Regions from separate parts of the Candidatus Endoriftia persephonae genome, predicted to be linked through region 2. Evidence: predicted binding sites of a transcription regulator. Region 2 holds the regulator's gene; each other region holds the start of a gene.

Region 1 (4,447 bases), 160 kb from region 2:
GCAATGGGTAGGACGAATTTTTTCATCGCGTGTTCCTCTTGCGAATGGGTTGTTTTTGCTGTCTGGAGCTCAGTGCTTCCAGGCTTTATCTGTACTATTCAAGCGGTAGGAGCGGCAGTTTGAAGGGTTTCTGCGGGGTGGTCAGTGCCTTCAGGAAGGCAACGATCGCCTCCATTTCCTGCTGGTTCAGCTTCAAGGCTTTGATGTTGGGTGAGAGATCCTGCTTTACCTCGCCACCACGGTTATAATGCTGCACCGCCTCCATCAGGGTGCTGGAGCTGCCATCGTGAAAGTAGGGCGCCGAGAGTTCGATGTCTCTCAGGGTCGGGGTCTTGAAAGCCCCTTTGAGGATGCGTATTGGCTTCTGTGCATAGCGCCCCATATCCGGATTCTCTTTTCCGTAGGAGGCCAGGCCCACATTGTGGAAGCCGTTATCGGTGAAGTTAGGCGCTGAGTGGCAGACTTCACAGTTGCCTTTGTCAGGATCGATAAAAAGCTTGAAGCCCTGCACCTGTTGAACGCTCATGGCGTTGGTATCCCCCTTGACCCAACGATCGAAGGCGGAGTTGTTGCTGATGATGGTGCGCTCGAAGGCGGCGATTGCCTTGCCCGCGGTGGTCGCGTCGACCGGCTCTCCCGGGTAGGCTTCGGCGAAGGCTTCACGATAGCCATTGTTGTTGAGCAGTCGCTTCAGGGCGATCATGTCGGTGTTCATCTCGACCGTGGCTTCCATCGGGCCAGTGGCCTGATCCTCCAGGGATTTTTTTCGGCCATCCCACATCTGCAGAGAGTTGAATGCGGTGTTGGTGATCACCGGGGAGGCGCGGCCTAAGACCTGACTTTTGAATCCCTTGGCGGTTGGCAGCCCATCTGACCAACCGAGCATCGGACTATGACAGGTGGCGCAGGACATGTTGCCGTCGCGGCCGATGCGGGGATCAAAATAGAGCTGCTTGCCGAGTGCGATGCGCGCCGGGCTGGGTTTATTATCAGCCGGATAGGGTGGTTCGTCCGGCAGCAGCCACTCCTGCAGGCTTGGGTGGCCGGGTTGCGCAACATATTTGCTGTCGGCGCTGGCCGTGCTGATGGTGATCAGGCTGCCCAGCAACAGGCTCAGCGGCAGCAGTGTGGGTTTTACCAGTAATTGACTCAGTTTCATGTTGTTACCTTTCTTTGGTGGCGCCCTGATGAGGTGTCCGCAGGTTTAGGGGCCGTGCTACAGGGTGAATTGTCGAACGGTGGACTGCAGTTCTTCAGCGCTGTTTGTGAGACTGGAGGAGGAGGCACGTAGACTCTCTGCGTTGCTATTGGAGGATTCAGACAACTGCACGAGTTCGCCGAGAGCGGAGGTAATACCGGAGACGGCGTTCTGTTGCTCGGTCATTAGATCAACCACTTGATGCATGACCTGTTGCAGATCACGGGCCTGCTCACTGCCCTGGCTGGAACTGGCAGCAATCTCTTGTAGGTCGTTGATGTGGTTGCGTGCATCTTTCAGGGCGGTGCCAAGAGCGCTGACGGTAGAATCGACACTGGAAGAGATGGTATCCGCCATCTGCTGGATCTGTTCGGTGGCCTCCCGGGTATTGGTGGCGAGATGACGCACCTCATCGGCGACCACTGCAAAGCCTCGTCCATGATCCCCGGCTCGCGCCGCTTCGATGGCGGCGTTGAGGGCCAGCAGATTGGTCTGCTCCGAGATATTGTTGACGGTGCCAACCACTGAGGTGATCGTCTCCGCTGCCTGTGCCAGCTTGCGGGTAGTCTCCACCGTGCCTTCCATCTCCTGCTGAAAACGCTCGAAGGTTGTGACCATCTCCAGCATCTGATTGGCCGCTGCTGCAGCGGACTGGGCGGTGGATTGCGCGTTGTTGGCGGCCACGTTGAGCTGGGCGGTGGCATTGTCGGTGGCGGTTGAGACCACTGAGGTATCCGACTGGATACGCTGTACCCCCTGATGCAGTTTTTGTGAGACCGCAAAGGCATCCGATGCAGAGGTGTTGAGGTGCTCGGCCTCCTGTGACAGCCGCGAAGAGTTAGTGTGCAACCCGGAGATGATGTTGTGCAGTTTTTTTATGGTGGTCTGCAGTGCGCTGAGGGTCTGGCCGGTTTCATCCCTGCCATAGGCGTTCACCTGGATGCTGAGATCACCCGATGCCAGTGCATCGATGGCCTTGGCGGTGTGGAGCAGCGGCCGGGTGAGCAGATTGGCGGCGATAATGCTGATCAATAGGCCGATGCCAAAGGCAATCGCAAGTCCGATCCCGATACTGATCAGGATGGTGCGGCTCGCGGTGATGCTCTGTTGCATACCCTGTAGCAGAGTCTCGCGTTCTGTTGTCACCAGTTCGTCCGACAGACCGGCGATCTTCTTTATCGAGGCCTGGACCGACTGCATCTTGCCAAAGGCCTCCTGGTCCTTGTTGGCTTTACCTAACTTGATGATCTGGATTTCTACCGGGCGGATACTCTTGAGTTCTGCGGCAAGCTCGCTCACCTTTGGCTGATCAGGCAGCTTCTGCTCCAGCAGCTGGATGTTCTCATCGAGGATGGCGGCAGCGCGGATCATGCCGATGGCGTTTTTACGGATTTGCCCCGCCTCTTCGGCTGCAATCAGCTCCGCCTTGGCGCGCGCCATATCCAAGACTGCGTTACGGGCGTTGGTTGCCGCGTCAAGCCGCTCTAGTGCCAGGCTGACCGTGCTCTGGGTGGCGTGGTTTTGTCGATCAATGAGGAATCCGGCGATCAATGCGGTAACACCGAAGATAACGATGAATGACATAATCAGGCCGATGATCTTTGCCTTCCAGGGGATGTTTGAAAGCAATTTATCGAGTGAATTCATCGCAAGAAACCTCAGGGATTCTGGTCGCTAAAACAGGAATCGGCTTACTTGGTTAGAACTTTAGATTCTACTGTGGGGCCGCTGATCAACGATTCTGCGCAGGAAATGAGAGGGATAAGGGGTAGAAATTCAGACTGCGATCTTGCGGAAGCAGGCAGGATAGATGATCTCTGCGGTTGAATCGCTCGCAGTGCTGTGAGGTTCCTGGCAGGGATGCGTCACCTTTTCGATAGAGATGATCTCAACCGGAAAGGGGTTGGCGCTAAAAGCGCTCTGCAGCGAGGTATCCTGGAGGCTGTCGAGCACATCCCGCATGATCAGTTCCAGCGCCTGATCACTGAGAGGGGGATCAAACTCATTGTTTCGCGCCATGATAAAGCCCGCTGGTTACTGGTTGCTTGAGTTAACTCCGGTAACGGTATCGGGCGGGAATTCTTGAGCCGGGCAGGGTTGGCTCGGGAAGTGGGTTAACACGCTTGCCGAAGTGTGGCGGCTGCGGCGTGGTGGTAGATCAGGCGTTCAGCTTGTCATCCAGATGGGGGCGGATCTTGCGCAGCATAGCGTTATGCACCTTGATGCCGCCGGCGATCACGTTGCCGGTTTCGAGGTAGCGCTCACCGCCGCCGATGTCGGTGACCATGCCGCCGGCCTCGCGCACCAGCAGGGCGCCGGCGGCAAAATCCCATTCGGAGAGCCCCAGCTCCCAGAAGCCGTCGAGCCGGCCTGCCGCCACATAGGCAAAATCGAGCGCGGCTGAGCCGGGGCGGCGCACGCCGGCGGTCTCTTCGATCAGCTCATTGAGCATCCCCATGTACTGATCGCGGAAGCGGAAGTCCCGATAGGGCAGGCCGGTGCCGAGTAGTGCGCCCTTCAGTCCTTTGCGGTTGCTGACCCGCAGCTTGCGATCATTGAGCAGTGCGCCGGAACCGCGACTAGTGGTGAACATCTCGTCGCGGAGTGGGTCGTAGACCACGCCCAGTTCCAGCCGCCCCTTGTGCTTCATCGCGATGGAGATGGCGAACTGGGGGAAGCCGTGGAGATAGTTTGTGGTGCCATCCAGCGGGTCGATCACCCACTGGTAGTCATCGCCGGCGTGCGTGCCGCTCTCCTCGGCGAGGATCGCGTGGTTGGGATATTTTTCCCGCAGCACCTCGATGATCACCTGTTCCGCGTTGCGGTCGACCTCGGAGACAAACTCGTTGCGCCCTTTCTCGGAGATGTTCAGGACATCGGCCCGCTCGTAGTAGCGGAGCAGGACCTTGGATGCCTCACGGGCGGCGCGTACAGCTATGGTTACCATCGGATTCATGGGCGGCGAGGATACAGCAAGCGTGCTGGAGGATAAAGAGCGAGTGCCTTCAAGTTGGCGGCGATAGCCGGCTTTGGTAGGCTGCCGTGCCATGTTGAAAAATATTCGCATTGTGCTGGTCGAGACCAGCCATCCGGGCAATATCGGTGCGGTGGCCAGGGCAATGAAAAATATGTGCCTGAGCCGCCTCTGCCTGGTGGCGCCAAAACGTTATCCGAGCGAAGAGGCGGTGGCGCGTGCCTCTGGCGCTCAGGATCTGCTCGATGCGGCGGAGATCTTCGATGACCTGGATT
Region 2 (4,447 bases):
GCGTGATTGCCCTGGTGGGGCCAACCGGGGTGGGCAAGACCACCAGTATCGCCAAACTGGCGGCGCATTTCTGTCTGCGCCAGGGTTCCAGAAGTCTGGCGCTGATCACCTGTGACAGCTATCGCATTGGTGCCCAGGAGCAGCTGCATAACTACGGCCGGATCCTCAATGTGCCGGTGCGTTCAGCCGCCAGCGCGGATGAATTGAGCGATGCGCTGCATACCTTCTCAGGCAAGCGGTTGGTGCTAATCGATACAGCGGGCATGAGTCAGCGAGATCTGCAGTTCAGTGAACGACTGTCGTTGATCACCGCCGGCAACCATCCGGTGACGACCCTGCTGACCCTCTCCGCCACCACCCAACGTGCCGCGATGAACCATGCGGTGAACGCCTTCCGTGTCGCCAATCCGGTGGGGGTGGTGTTAACCAAGATGGATGAAGCGGCATCCCTGGGCGGGGTGTTCAGTACCCTGATCGAGGCCGGGTTGCCGCTTGCCTTTACCACTGATGGGCAGCGGGTGCCGGAGGATCTGCATCTGGCAAGGGCTCACACGCTTGTCAGTCAAGCCATCGAACTCGCCCAGGAGGCAGGGGAGGTGCTGGATGAGGCCTACCTGGCTCTCGCATTTGGAGGAACGGGTGAACATGCTCATGTCTGATCAGATCGAAGACCAAGCCGCCGGGTTACGCCGCATGGTGAATCCCGAGCCGGTGCGAGTGATTGCCGTGACTGGCGGCAAGGGTGGGGTTGGCAAGACTAATATCTCGGTCAATCTGGGGGTGGCGATGGCGGAGATGGGGCGGCGCGTGATGTTGCTGGATGCGGATCTCGGGCTGGCCAATATCGATGTGATGCTCGGCTTGCATCCCGAGTTCGATCTCTCCCATGTGATGCGCGGCGAGCGCCGCCTGGAGGAGATCCTGGTGACCGGCCCTCACGGCATGAAGGTGGTGCCAGGGGCCTCCGGTGTGCAAAAGATGGCCGAACTGAGTACCGCGCAGCATGTCGGTCTGATCAATGCTTTCAGTGAGCTGGCCAACGATGTCGATGTACTGCTGATCGATACCGCTGCCGGGATCTCCGACCAGGTGGTCAGTTTTAGTCGTGCGGCGCAGGAGGTGGTGGTGGTGGTCTGCGATGAGCCGGCCTCGATCACCGATGCCTACGCCATCATCAAGCTGCTCAACCGGGAACACGGTGTCAGTCGTTTTCGGGTGCTCGCCAACATGGTGAGAACGGTGCAGGAGGGGCGTGATCTCTACAATAAGATGTGTCGGGTCACCGACCGTTATCTGGATGCGATGCTTAGCTACATGGGCAGCATTCCTTATGACGAACAGCTGCGCAAAGCGGTCAAAGCACAGCGGCCGGTGGTGGATGGTTTCCCGCGTTCAAAGGCTGCACAGGCATTCAAGAATCTGGCGAAGAAGGCCGATACTTGGCCGCTCCCCACCGGGGTTAGTGGTGATCTGCAGTTTTTTGTTGAGCGTCTGATCCAGTTTTCAAGTCAATACGGGGAGAGTGCAAGGTGAACGGCTTGGCGAGTTACACGGCCATTCAGAACGATCAGGAGCACGATGATCTGGTGACCCGGCATGCGGGGCTGGTGAAGCGCATTGCCTATCATCTGATGAGCCGTCTGCCGCCGAATGTGCAGGCAGATGATCTGATCCAGGCGGGTATGCTGGGGCTGCTGGAGGCGAGTCGCAACTACGACCCCACCCAGGGTGCCAGTTTTGAGACCTATGCGGGGATTCGCATTCGTGGCTCGATGATCGATGAGATCCGTCGCAGTGACTGGACGCCCCGCTCGGTACACCGCAAGGCGCGCATGGTCTCTGATGCAATGCGCGAGATCGAAAATGCAGAGGGGCGGGATGCCCGTGATGTTGAAGTGGCTGAGGCGCTCAACCTGTCACTCAAGGAGTATCACCAGATCCTGAAGGATTCCACCGGCTCGAGGGTCTTCAGCCTGGATGAGCTGACCGCGGTCGGCGAGATCAACATCACCCCTGCCACCGGCAAGAATACCTATGAAGGGCCGTTTGAAGGGCTGCAGAAAGATGCGTTTAAGAATGCGCTGGCGGAGGCGATCGCCGGTCTGCCGGAGCGTGAACGGCTGGTGATCTCCATGTATTACGACGACGAACTCAATCTGAGAGAGATAGGTCAGGTGCTTGGTGTGAGTGAATCCCGGGTCTGCCAGATCCACAGTCAGGCTACGCTACGTTTGCGTTCGCGTCTGAGCGAGTGGCTGACTTTGGTGGAAGAGGAGTGAGTCTCAATGGTCGGAACAGAACGGTTTGGGGGGAAGTCAATGCTGCAACGCACTTCTTCCAGTCTTACAGTGGCGACACAGTGATGGGAGGTTGCCTTGGATAAAAATATGAAGATTCTCATTGTGGACGACTTCTCCACCATGAGGCGCATCATCAAGAACCTGTTACGGGATCTGGGTTTTACCAATACCCATGAGGCCGATGACGGGACCACCGCGTTACCGATGCTGCAGAACGGGAACTTCGATTTCCTGGTTAGTGACTGGAACATGCCAGGCATGACCGGCATCGATCTTCTCAAAGCGGTGCGTGCCGATGCCAAGCTTGCCGCTTTGCCGGTATTGATGGTGACTGCCGAATCGAAGCGAGAGCAGATCATCGAAGCAGCGCAGGCGGGGGTCAACGGCTATGTGGTTAAGCCATTTACCGCAGCGACTTTGGAAGAAAAGATCAACAAAATCTTCGAACGTATCGAAGGTTGATGTACTCCAGGGACAGCTAGCGTTGGCGAATGTGTCGTTTGCGTCCATTTTGTCGGTATAGCAGGCCCTAGTCGGGAGAGACCAGATGCAGGAAACACCGGATATTGGTACTGCTCGTCTGGAGACGGCACGTGCTTTGGTCGAAATGCTTGAGGCAGGGAAAAATCAGGAGGCCGAGCAGCTCATCGCAGAGCTGTCGCTGGGAAGAGAGAGCGAGCTATTTCAAGAGGTTGGCCGTCTAACGCGCGAACTTCACGAAGCGATCAACGGCTTTCTGCTGGACGCCCGTATGGCGGAGCTGACCGAGATCGACATCCCCGATGCCAAAGAGCGTCTCAGCTATGTCATTACCATGACGCAACAATCGGCGGACCGCACTTTGACGGCTGTTGAGAAGAGCCTGCCGCTGGTGGCTGAGATGGAAGGGCGGGCGAAACAGCTTGCAGGAGAGTGGGATAAATTCCGTTCTCGACAGCTGAACAAGGACGAATTTCAGGAACTCAGCTTGGCGCTTGATGGTTTTCTAAAAGAGTCAGCCTGCAGTGCCGCCGCCCTGCATGAAAACATCTCAGAGGTATTGATGGCGCAGGACTTTCAGGATCTGACCGGGCAGATCATCAAGAAGGTGATCGATCTGGTGCAGGATCTGGAGCAGCGTCTGGTGATGCTGGTGCGGATTACCGGCCAGCGGATGGAGGTAAAACGGGAACAGCAGCCAGAGAAGCTTGAAGGGCCTGTGGTGCCTGGGGTGGATCAAGGGGATGTGGTGAACGGTCAGGATGAGGTGGACGACCTGCTTTCAAGCCTCGGATTTTAGTTCTGCGTTGAGTTGCCGACACACCTGCATGTGGAACTAGGAAAGTTTTTGAAGGTGTCAGCGGGCTTCGGGAGCAAAGCATGGCGATCGATGTAAATGATGAAATACTGCAGGATTTCCTGGTAGAGGCAGGAGAGATTCTGGAGCAGCTGAGCGAGCAGCTGGTGGATCTGGAGCAGCGGCCGGAAGACTATGACCTGCTGAATGCGGTATTTCGTGGTTTTCATACCATCAAGGGAGGTGCAGGCTTCCTCGGTATCGAGGCCTTGGTCGAAGTCTGCCATCGGGCTGAGGATGTTTTCAACGTGCTGCGCCAGGGGCAACGCAGCATCGATGCCAATCTGATGGATGTGGTCTTGAACGCACTGGATGTTGTCAACGAGATGTTTGACAGCGTACGGAACGGCATCGAACCAGAGCATGCAGCCCCGGCGCTGATCCAGAGTCTGCACAGTTTTTCTGTTCCCGAAGCTGAAGCCGGGGCTCAAGCCAAGTCTTCCGGAGAGGAGAGTTCCCAGGCCCAAGCAGCTGCACCTGCAGAGAGTGTGGCGCCCGCGACAGCTAAGAAGGGTGAACTCTCCGATGCAGAATTTGAAGAGCTGCTTGAGTCGATTCAGGAGCCCGCACACGCTGCCACACCCAATGGCAACGACAAGATCACTGAGGATGAGTTCGATAATCTGCTGGATGAACTGCATGGCAAAGGTAAATTCACCGGGATGCCCACTGCCGCTGTGCCCGGTGAGGAAAAATCGGTAGCTGAGTCAGATTCGATAACCGAACAGGAGTTCGACAACCTACTCGATGAACTGCACGGCAAGGGCAAGTTCAAGCCACCCGCTTCCGCTCAGACAGTTTCTGTCGGCGC
Region 3 (4,447 bases), 720 kb from region 2:
GGTCAGGTGATCGGCAACTTCGCCGGCCAGGGCAAGTGTGGCGTCAGCGCTGGAACGGCTCTTGTCCATAGCCTGTACCGTGGCGCCGGTCGCCTCCTGTAGGCGGGTGGTCATCTGCTGGATCTCCTCTGTGGACTCCTGGGTGCGGCCGGCCAGGGTCCGCACCTCGTCCGCCACCACTGCAAACCCCCGGCCCTGGTCGCCGGCCCGTGCCGCTTCGATAGCAGCGTTCAGGGCCAGTAGATTGGTTTGTTCGGCAATACTGCGAATGACTGCCAGCACACTACCGATCTCTTTACTATCGGTCGTCAGTTGGTAGAGTGCTTCGGTCGCTTGCTGAATCTCTTGTGACAATTGTTGCGTTACCTGCATGTTTTTCTGCATCAGATCCTGCCCGGCTCGGGTCGCGTTAAGCGTGTCGTCCGTTGCATCGGCGGCGCTGGTAGCACTGCGGGCAATTTCCTGGGTGGCCATGGACATCTGCTCAACTGCATTGGCCACCTGGACCGTCTCCTGTTCCTGTTGTGCCAAGGTGGCGCTGCTGGTCCGGCTGACATCTGCCAACTGCTGCGCACTGCCGGTAAGCTGGTCGCCGAGAGAGGTGATGTTGCCGACGGTGTGCTGCAGCTTTTCCACAAAGAGATTGAATGCCTGCCCGATGCGAGCTGTTTCGTGTTCACCTTCGGTGTCGAGTCGTCGGCTCAGATCGCCATCACCGGCGGCGATCTCCTGCAATGCGTCGATCACGGCTTCGAGCTTGTTGCCGATGGTGGCGCGATACACCAAGTAGAGGGTACCGAGCATAACCGTGGCCAGCAGGAGCAGTGTGAGCGTCAGGTAGTTGCTAATGCGGGCACCGTTGGCGAGTTGCTCGTCGATGGGCATCTCGATCTCGAGCACGCCGCGGACATCGCCCTTGCGCCAGTCGTTTTTCGGGGTGTCCGGATGGGAGTTGTGGCAGGCAACACAGGCGTCGGCAACCATGAGATCGGCGATGCCGACCCGGACGAATGTACGGTCGCCCCGTTGTTCGGTGCGTGTGACCGGTGTGTCAGGGGTCTTGATCAAGCGCTCCCAGGCATCCCGTTGGAAACTATCCAGGGTGCGGCTCTTCCGGTTGGGAAAGGGGAAAGCCGAGTAGAGTTTGATTTGGGTGCCCTGGTCTTTCAGCAGGGCGCTGAGGTCGTGGATCATGGTGGCGGGCAGGGGAATGCTATCGGACTCGCTGTGGTGATTGATGGAGGCATTGAGTCCGCCCTTGCCCACTACCTTTCCGATTACGTTGCGGGTGTAGTAGCTGCGCAGGGTCTTGAACTGGTTGACCATGGTCTTGGCCACCGCCAGGGCTTCCATTTCGGCATTCTGTTTTACCAATATCGGGATGTACCAAGTGACCAGTGCCAGTCCAATGGCGAAGACACCTAGAATCGGAAAAAAGAGTCCCCAAAACAGGCTTTTTCTCATGGCAACGCTCCTCCCCGCCCCACAGGTTTATGCACCTCATATGGTCGGCAGCGGCAGCGTATTCTTAAACTGGTCGGGTGCGAATGGATAAAAAAGGGTGCAGTGAAGCGTCGCCAGTTTGCTGTCCAGACTTGATCAGGGGCTCCCTAAGTTACTCACACCCAGATGAGATGAAAAAAGAAAAGGTGGTCCGCACCTCGCAATGCACCGCCTATTTGCAACAGCGTAGAGTGATCGAGGTGGGCGAGATCGAGCAGATCTTCACCCAGCGCTATGATCTGCAAGAAGAGCTGCGAGGCGATGACAGGCAGATCCATAACGCCAGATGAGGCGGTGGATTCAGGTCCTGAAGTTTGTCGTCAGGGTCTCGAGCCGTTGCGCCACCCCTACCAATCCTGCGCCAGAGCGGGCGGTCTCCTGAGCAATGCGCGCGCTCTGTTCGGCCACCTGATTGATGGAGCTGATGTGTTGGTGGATCTCGTTGGTCGCAATGCTCTGCTGTTCGGCACTGGTGGCGATCTGGTTGTTCATCTCGGTTATCGAGTGGACCGAGTCGGCGATCGCTGTCAGGGATTCGCCGGTGCGGGCGGCCTGATCGACACTCTGTTCTGCTCTTTCGCGGCTCTCTTCCATGACTCGTACTGCCTCGCTGGTGCCGTTCTGCAGTTGTTCGATCATCGCCTGGATCTCGCTGGTGGACTCCTGCGTACGTCCCGCTAGGGTGCGCACCTCATCCGCCACTACCGCAAAGCCCCGTCCCTGCTCGCCTGCCCGAGCCGCTTCGATAGCGGCATTCAGGGCCAGCAGGTTGGTCTGTTCAGCGATTCCCTTGATCACGTCGAGCACAGAGCCAATATTGCCTGCATCCGTTTCCAGTCGGTGGATTACCGCAGAGGCAGATTCAACTTCGGAGGCGAGTCCACTGATGCATTGGATGGATTTCTCGACAACATTTCTGCCTTCGTCGACGGCACTGTTGGCCTGACGTGCCGCCTCGGCTGCGTTGACGGCGCTGGTCGCAACCTGCTGCACACTGACTGCCATCTGATCCATCGCCTGGGCGACCTGGGCGGTTTTCGCCTGCTGACGTTGCATGCCCTCGCCAGACTCACGGGTGGCTTGAGAGAGTTGGCTAGCAGAGTCAGAGAGTTCGCTGATGGAGCTGTGGACCTGGCTAATCAGATTTCCCATCTGCGTGCGCAACTCAGACGCGGAGGTTGCCAGATCGCCAAACTCGTCATTACGCGGCTCGATGGTGACGGGGGTGAAGTCGCCACTGGCAAAACGTTGCAGACAGATAGAGAGCTGCCGGGTTGGTCTGACGACGGTCTGCTGGATGATCAGGAGCATTGCAATCGCGACCATAGCGGTGGTGATTCCAGATAAAATCAGGCTCCAGACCATGGCCGACTCTCCATCCGCCTTGAGCGTCTGGGTCTTGTCCTGTGCATCGGCTGCGATCAGTTTGGCGGCCTCTATCAGTCGGTTGGTGGGAGGCCTGTCTATCCCCTTGACTGCCATGTCGCCCGCCTTGGGGTCGAAGCCAGTTGCCTTGAATTGTGCAAGGCCATTTCGATAGGTGGAGCGGAGGGCTTGATGGTCTTCAATAAAGGCCTGGATCAGGCGCTGGGCCTGTGGATTTTGTAACGATTTGGCGAGCTTGTGGGCGCGTTCGCTGATCTGTTTCTCCAATGCCTCAAACCGGCCCCAGTATTTACTCATGGAGTCGGACTGGTGGCCGCGCAGCAGTACGTTTTTCCACTCCTGCACCTGTTTTTTGAAATCGGACTGCAGAAGCAGTGCCTCACGTTCATTTCTGAACTGCACACTGATGGCGTGATCGTAGGCGTTGAGCACATGTGAAAGGGTAAAAAAACCGTACGTTGTCGCCACTCCGATAAGTATAGCGCCGAGGCTTAGCAACAGGATCATGCGGGTTTTCAGGCTATGGAGATTGAATGGCATCAGGAGGTCCCGTTTTCGCTGGAGATGAAGCAGAAGTTGCCAATCATTGGCGTCTGATGGGGCTTTTTCTTGAGTAGTACCCTTGAATGGTGTTTGAGATGTGCGCTTGGTGGGTGGTCAGAGCATCTCCTGCGGATCCAAATCGATCGACCAGCGTACCCGCCTGGCTTCGGGGAGATCGCGGAGCTGCTTCAGCCAGCCGCTCAGCCACCCCTGCAGCAGACGACGCTCGCCCGCCTGGATCAGCAGCTGGGCGCGAGTGCGGCCGGCGCGCCGCTCCATCGGCGCGGGTACCGGCCCCCACAGCTCGATGCCTCGGCTCTGTGCTGCCTGTCGCTCCAGTTCGGCCGCACGCTGTAGAAAAGCGAGCGGCAGCTCGGCCTGATTCGCCTCAGCGCGTAGCAGTGCCTGGTGGCTGAACGGCGGTAGCTGTGCCAGCTGGCGCTCTTGCAGCGCCTCCCGGGCAAACGCGGCATAGCCTTGCTGCACCAGCGTCTGCAGCAGTGGATGGTCCGGGTAACGGGTCTGGATCAACACCCGTCCTGGGTGGTCGCCGCGACCGGCGCGGCCCGCGACCTGGATGATCAGCTGGGCGGTGCGCTCGGGAGCACGATAGTCGGCGCTGAACAGCCCCTGGTCCACATCAATGATCCCGACTAGTGCGACGTTCGGAAAGTGGTGCCCTTTAGCCAACATCTGGGTGCCGATCAGCAACGGATAGTCGCCCCGCCGGATCGCCTTGAGATAGTGCTCCAGGCTGCCCTTGCGGCGAGTTGAGTCACGGTCGATGCGCGCCAGTGCAACCTCGGGAAAACGTCTCTGCAGGAGATCTTCGATGCGCTCTGTGCCCTGCCCCAGTGGGCGTAGCTCGCTGCTGCCGCAGTCGGGGCAGTGGGCTGGCTGGCGATGTTGATGACCGCAGTGGTGACACCAGAGCAGGTTGGATGACTTGTGTAGGGTCATGCGGGCATCACAGCGCGGACAATCGGAGATCCAGCCACAGGCATGGCAGGTGATC

The links. The regulator FliA, encoded in region 2, starts transcription of late flagellar genes. The targets are predictions, from matches to a motif close to GCTAAAGTTNNNNNNNNNNCNGCCGATA.
Region 1: a site for FliA is predicted at 2,883-2,910, ahead of L0Y14_RS13000 (methyl-accepting chemotaxis protein). Genes of this name have one in related genera too.
Region 3: a site for FliA is predicted at 1,507-1,534, ahead of L0Y14_RS15620 (methyl-accepting chemotaxis protein). Genes of this name have one in related genera too.

Annotation. Positions count from the first base shown of each region.
Region 1 covers NZ_CP090569.1:2,890,934-2,895,380, reverse strand. The annotation lists gene L0Y14_RS13010 (plastocyanin/azurin family copper-binding protein) at 1-26, opposite strand, end outside; gene L0Y14_RS13005 (cytochrome-c peroxidase) at 95-1,159, opposite strand; gene L0Y14_RS13000 (methyl-accepting chemotaxis protein) at 1,217-2,845, opposite strand; gene L0Y14_RS12995 (hypothetical protein) at 2,975-3,217, opposite strand; gene L0Y14_RS12990 (inositol monophosphatase family protein) at 3,357-4,154, opposite strand; gene trmJ (tRNA (cytosine(32)/uridine(32)-2'-O)-methyltransferase TrmJ) at 4,246-4,447, shown strand, end outside.
Region 2 covers NZ_CP090569.1:2,726,556-2,731,002, reverse strand. The annotation lists gene flhF (flagellar biosynthesis GTPase FlhF) at 1-659, shown strand, start outside; gene L0Y14_RS12330 (MinD/ParA family protein) at 646-1,533, shown strand; gene L0Y14_RS12325 (RNA polymerase sigma factor FliA) at 1,530-2,279, shown strand; gene cheY (chemotaxis response regulator CheY) at 2,388-2,762, shown strand; gene L0Y14_RS12315 (protein phosphatase CheZ) at 2,848-3,579, shown strand; gene L0Y14_RS12310 (chemotaxis protein CheA) at 3,660-4,447, shown strand, end outside.
Region 3 covers NZ_CP090569.1:3,442,181-3,446,627, reverse strand. The annotation lists gene L0Y14_RS15620 (methyl-accepting chemotaxis protein) at 1-1,464, opposite strand, end outside; gene L0Y14_RS15615 (hypothetical protein) at 1,635-1,793, shown strand; gene L0Y14_RS15610 (methyl-accepting chemotaxis protein) at 1,804-3,429, opposite strand; gene L0Y14_RS15605 (primosomal protein N') at 3,547-4,447, opposite strand, start outside.